One region of the Gemella sp. 27098_8_92 genome, then DNA from elsewhere that is predicted to be linked to it. Evidence: predicted binding sites of a transcription regulator. Region 1 holds the regulator's gene; the other holds the start of a gene.
The links. The regulator CtsR, encoded in region 1, represses protease genes until heat stress. The targets are predictions, from matches to a motif close to ATGGTCAATAAAGGTCAAACA.

Region 1 (3,447 bases):
ATATATGATTATTTAATTATACACATTTAAGTAATTAAGAAAAATAATAAAAAATTTTAATTTAACACTTGAATTTATAAATAAAAATTGATATATTAATAGAATAAATATGCACATATAACTGCAAGAATATGGCTTGCGAGTTTCTACCGTTTAACCGTAAATTTAACGACTATGGGCTTTCTTAGTGTTTTATTCTAATTTTATTAGTACATTGAAGGATTACGCCTATATTATTTTTATAATATAGGCGAGTTTTTATTTTTATATAAGAATTCGAAAACTTACTTTTACAGTCTTATGTGCAAAATATAAAGGAGAATTTATTTTGAAAACTTTTATTTTAAGTTTGCAGCACGTTCTTGCGATGTATGCTGGGGCTGTAATTGTTCCGATTATAGTAGCTGCAGGTCTAGGACTTAGTGCTGAACAAACGACGTACTTGGTATCAGTCGATATTTTTATGTGTGGTGTGGCAACATTTCTACAAGTTTACAAAGGGAAATTCGTAGGTATTGGTCTACCAGTTGTTTTAGGTTGTACTTTTACTGCGGTTGCTCCAATGATTGCGATAGGTAATAGTGCAGGTTTAGCAACCATGTATGGTTCTATTTTTATTTCTGGATTAGTGGTAGTTTTAATCGCTCCATTTTTTGCTAAGGTTGCAAAATTATTTCCACCAGTGGTTACAGGAAGTGTAGTTACTATTATAGGTATCACATTAGTACCAGTTGCGATGAATTATATTGCAGGAGGACAAGGTTCACCAGATTTTGGTAACCCAAAAAATATTGTTCTTGCTTGTATTACCCTTGCAATAATTTTGGTAATTTATAAGTTTACAACTGGTTTTATTCAATCTATTGCTATTTTACTAGGGCTTGTTATAGGGACTATTATTGCTAGTTTTATGGGGATGGTTAGCCTTACTGAAGTATCAAATGCTTCTTGGTTTCAATATCCAACACCATTTAAATTTTCTGGGTTTGAATTTCGAGCCAGTGCTATTTTAACTTTTGTTATTGTAGGTATTGTTAGTATGATAGAATCAACAGGTGTATACTATGCTCTTGGAAATATTTGTGATACAAAAATAGGGGAAAAAGATTTGCGTAGTGGGTATTTTGCAGAAGGGCTTGCTGTTATGATTGGTTCTACGGTTAATGCTTTTCCTTACACTACATATTCACAAAATGTAGGTCTTGTTCAAATTTCTGGGGTTAAGAGTAAGAGAGTGATGTATGTAATGGTTCTTCTCCTTTTAGTGTTTGGATCTATTCCGAAAATTGGAGCCCTTGCTACTATTGTGCCACAACCTGTTTTGGGAGGAGCGATGATAAGTATGTTTGGAATGGTCCTTGCTTACGGAGTTAAAATGTTAGGTAGTACAGATTTTGCAAAACAAGAGAATTTAATGATTATCGCATGTTCTGTTGGGCTTGGATTAGGAGTAACTACAGTACCAACAGCATTTGCTCAACTTCCAAGTTTTATTCGCATGTTTACAGATAGTGGAATTGTTCTTGGAACGATAGTAGCAATTGTTATGAATTTAATATTTAATAGAAAATCAAAAAGGCAAAAATAATTTTTTAGGAGTTATAAGGTAACGCTTATGACTCCTATTTTGTTTAAAATATTAAGCTATATTTGTTATTTTTAAACAAGTGTATATTTTATTTCTTTTGCTATAACTATCTTTTTGTGTACAAAAATATGTTTGTGTAGTATAATTTAGTTAAAGGTCAATTTTAGTCAATAAAGGAGGTGACCTTATGAGTAACAATAGTAGTAATATGACGGATATTCTTGAAGAATATATAAAAAAACTTTTTAATGAAGCTCCAGAAGATCATATAATAATTAAAAGAAGTAATGTTGCACAAAAATTTGATTGTGTGCCATCTCAATTAAACTATGTTATAAAAACCCGCTTTACACCAGAGCATGGATTTATAATAGAAAGTAAACGAGGTGGAGGAGGTTTTATTAGAATTACCAAAATTACACTTCATACAAATAAAGATTACATAGATTATCTAATTGATACTATGGACGATGAAATAATAGAGTTAGATGAGGCTGTAAGAATAGCTAAAATCTTGCTTGATAAAGAATATATAGAGAAATTTGATTATAATCATTTTCTGGATAGTCTAGAAACTATTATTGCGGTTCATAACGAATGCTTAAATTATGTAGATAATAAAGTAGCCGAAAAGTTGCAACATAAAACGAAAACAAACTTAAAAGAGTTAACAGTAAAATTTTTAACCAATATAAAATACAATAAGAGAGGATAGAGTTATGTATATAAGATTTAACGAAACGGCTCTTATGGTTTTAACTACTGCCAAAGAGGAAGCTAACGATTTTGGTGTTAAGGCTGTAGGAACTGAACATTTATTGCTTGCAATGCTTAGCATGAATAATACTCTTTCTTGTAGAACATTAAATAAATATGGCATCTACTATGACGATTTCAGAAAGAATGTTGTAGAATTTTATGAGAGTGAGTTAGAAGGAACAGATTTTTATCACAATGTTCTTATGAAAATTGATTATACAAATGGCGCTGTGAGAACAATAGAAAAAAGTCAACAGTTTGCTGATGATACATCTAGCTTTGTAGTAACGAGTGAGCACTTATTACTATCGTTATTAAATGAACAAACTAGTACAGCGGTAAGATTACTAAAAGAAAAACTAAATGTACATGTAGAGACTATGATAACAGAACTATTTGAACTGTTAAAACAAAGTCAAGGGTTATTCGCTAAGTTGTTTGATGGTTTCAAAAAATTAGATATGCCCGAAGATAGTTCGGCAAAAACTAAAACGTTAAATTCTCTAGCAAAAGATTTAACTAAAGATGCATTTAATAATAAGTTAGACCCAGTATTAGCACGTGATAAAGAGATTACACGTATGATTGAAATATTAAATAGAAGAACTAAAAATAATCCTGTTCTTATTGGAGAACCAGGTGTAGGGAAAACAGCTATTGTAGAAGGTTTAGCAGAGAGAATAATTTCGCAAAATGTTCCTAGTAATTTATTAGGGAAAAGAGTTATGGTTCTTGATATGGGGACTTTGTTAGCTGGAACTAAATACCGCGGAGAGTTTGAAGAAAGATTAAAAAATATTATTTTAGAAATAGAAGATGCTGGTGATATTATTCTATTTATTGATGAAATACATACAATCATAGGAGCAGGTGGAACAGAAGGTAGTGCTGATGCATCAAACATATTAAAACCAGCTCTATCTCGTGGACTGATTCAATGTATAGGTGCAACTACAACAGAAGAGTATAGAAAATACTTTGAAAAAGATGCCGCTTTAGAGCGCCGTTTCCAACCGATTAAAGTAGAAGAACCTAGTACGGAAAATTCTATAGAAATATTAAAAGGATTACGTCATAAATATGAAGAGCATCATAATGTA
Region 2 (3,447 bases), on a different contig from region 1:
AACAGCTTCATCTTGACCTATCACTTTTTCATGAATAGTATCAGCTAAGTTAAGAAGTTTTTCTTTTTCTGTTTCTACTAATCTAGTAACTGGGATACCTGTCATTTGACTTACGATAAAGCCAATTTCATCTTCAGTTACTTCTTGTTTTAGTAATTTATAATCTTCATGTTTAGATTTTTCTTCTAGTTTTTCTAACTCACGTTTTAATTTTGGTAAAGTTGAGTATTGTAATTCTGAAGCTTTTTCTAAGTTATAGTTATTTTGAGCTTGTTCTAATTCTAATTTAACTCTATCGATTTTTTCACGAAGATCTTTTACCGCAGATAATTTTTCTTTTTCACTATCTACTTGCAATTGAAGTTTATTTTGTTCTTCTTTTAAGTTTGCAAGCTCTTCTTTTAAGTTTTCTAAACGACGTTGTGATACTTCGTCATCCTCACTACTTAAAGCTTTTTCTTCGATTTCAAGTTGCATTACTTTACGATTGATTGTATCTAACTCTGCGGGGTTAGATGAGTTTTCAGTTTTAATAGTAGCACAAGCTTGGTCGATTAAGTCTATAGCTTTATCTGGTAAGAATCTGTCAGTGATATATCTGTTAGATAATTCTGCAGCTTCTACGATAGCACGGTCAGAAATTTTAACACCGTGATAAACTTCGAATCTTTCTTTAAGACCACGCAGGATAGATATTGTGTCTTCTACAGTTGGTTCTTTAACTAGAACTTTTTGGAAACGACGTTCTAACGCAGAGTCTTTTTCGATATATTGACGATATTCATTAAGTGTAGTTGCACCGATACAATGTAATTCACCACGAGCAAGCATTGGTTTTAAGATATTACCTGCATCCATTGCACCATCAGTTTTACCTGCACCAACTAACATGTGGATTTCGTCAATAAATAGGATTATTTTACCTTCTTGTTCTTTAACTTCTTTTAATACAGCTTTTAATCTTTCTTCGAATTCACCACGATATTTAGCACCTGCGACTAAACTAGTAAGGTCTAATTCAAATACTGTTTTGTCTTTTAAGCTTTCTGGTACGTCACCACGAACGATACGTTGAGCTAATGCTTCAACAATAGCAGTTTTACCTACACCAGGTTCCCCGATTAATACTGGGTTGTTTTTTGTTTTTCTAGATAATATTCTAATTACATTTCTTATTTCTTCATCACGACCAATTACTGGATCGATTTTACCGCTACGTGCAGCTTCTACTAAGTCACGTCCGTATTTTTCTAATACTTCGTAGTTGTTTTCTGGATTTTCATTCATAACTTTCTTACCTCCTCTTATACCATCGATAACTTCAGTTACGTGTTTAAGTGTAGTAACTTTATCGACATATTTTTTCACTATACTATTTTTTACATAACTTGCAAGAACAATATGCTCGCAAGAAATAAATTTATCTTCATATTTATCTTTATACTTATTAGCTTCTATTAATAAAGCATTTAAATCATTACTCAAGTAACTGGCATAATTGATATTATCTCCTTCTACTCCACTTACTTTGTTGATTTCATTATCTAACTCAGCTAGCAATGCAGCTTTATCAATATTTATTCTTCCTAATATATCACTATATAAATTACTACCAGTAAGAGCCGCTTTTATAAACATCTCACTAGTAATATTTTGACTTTTTTTCTCAGTTGCAAATTCGGAAGATTTCGCTAAGATTTCTTTCACACTATTTGTAAAACTATTAATATCCATTGTAAATCTCCTTTTTATTTTTAGTAGGTCTATGCCCGTCAAATCTATTTTTTAATGTCAAATTATCTTTGACCTATTTTGACCTTAAATAAATTATAGCACGTTTGACCTTTTTTGACAATAGTTTTTTTAAAAAAATTTTAAAAAAATAAAACACACTTTTTAGTTGATAACAGTAGATATTTTAGTATATAATTTTATATGAATATAACTTAAATAAATTATAAAATTAAAAAGTATAGTAGCTCTCTAAAATGAGGTATACGTCAATATAATAAACATAAGTAAAGAATAACGGAGGATTTAAAATTGGGAACTCAGTTAACGAATAATCAAATATTACTAAAAGAATGTATTAGTCAAGAATTTAATGAAAGCAATGGATACAAAGATCTCAATAATTACTTTGAACATTTTGCAGCTTCACAAGTATTAAAAGATTTTAATCTTAGTGATGAAGAGATTGATAATGGTAATACTGGTGGAGGAAATGATGGCGGTTGTGATAATTTATACGTTTTCCTAAATAGTGAATTAGTTACTATCGATTAAATAGAAAGACTGAATGCTACGAAAGGATCATACTTAGATTTTTTTATTTTACAGTCTAAAAATACAACCTCCTTTAATGAGCAAACTATAACAAACTGGAAAAATGTATCAAATAATCTTTTAAATATGTCAAATAAATTGAATAATTATTCAAAGAGATATAATGAATTAACTATTGAAGTGTTTGGTCTTTTTAGGGATGCAATAGCTAAATTAATTAGAAGTCAAGTAAAAATAAGATTTTACTATTATTATATTACATTAGGAACACAGGTTCATCAAAACGTTGAGATGCAAGCAAATGAATTAAAGGAATTAGTTAAGCGTTATTATCCATCAGCAGAAGTTCAAGTATCGTTTATTACAGCAGATCAATTATTACATATGTATAATACAGATAGCGAAATAATGGTGAATTTAGATTTAGTAGAACAACCAATATCATTAAGCAAAAATGAATATATCAGTTTAGTTAAATTAGGTACATATTTTAAATTTATTACAGATGACAATCAATTCTTACGTAAATCATTTTTTGAAGCTAATGTTAGAGACTATCAAGGACATAACAGTGTAAATTCATGTATCGCTGGTACTTTAGAGGGGGACGAAGCAGAAGATTTTTGGTGGTTAAATAACGGGGTAACAATTCTTTCTACAGATATTAAATTAATTACAAATAAATCATTACAAGTTGTTAACCCTCAAATAGTTAACGGTTTACAAACGTCTAGAGAAATATACAACTATTTTTCTAAAAGATCAGATAAGCATTATGAAGATAATAGAACAATTTTAGTTAGAGTAATACAGCCTAAAAGTGAAAAATCAAGAGATAATATAATTTTTTCTACAAATAATCAAACAAGTATACCTAAGTCATCTTTAAGAGTTACTGATACAATACATTTACAGATTGAAATGTATTTTAAAAATAGAGGGCTATATTACGACAGAAGAAAGAATTACTATAAAAATCAAAAGAAAAAAGCAATAGATATTATTAGCGTTTCTTTCCTTGCTCAATGCTTAATTTCTCTAATTTTAAGAAAACCAGACTTCGCAAGAGCAAGACCTTCAACATTATTAACAGATGAGGAGACATATAAACACTTATATGAAGATAATCTAGACTTAGAAGTATATTACAAAGCCGCACGA

Region 2: clpB (ATP-dependent chaperone ClpB) is a predicted target of CtsR. The motif match lies at 1,836-1,856, and genes of this name have one in related genera.

The regions. Positions count from the first base shown of each region.
Region 1 is NZ_JAPWBZ010000003.1:53,704-57,150, reverse strand. It holds purine riboswitch at 94-195, shown strand; gene O3802_RS02710 (nucleobase:cation symporter-2 family protein) at 329-1,588, shown strand; gene O3802_RS02705 (CtsR family transcriptional regulator) at 1,776-2,303, shown strand; gene O3802_RS02700 (ATP-dependent Clp protease ATP-binding subunit) at 2,308-3,447, shown strand, end outside.
Region 2 is NZ_JAPWBZ010000002.1:143,211-146,657, reverse strand. It holds gene clpB (ATP-dependent chaperone ClpB) at 1-1,734, opposite strand, end outside; gene O3802_RS02055 (hypothetical protein) at 2,044-2,286, shown strand; gene O3802_RS02050 (AIPR family protein) at 2,413-3,447, shown strand, end outside.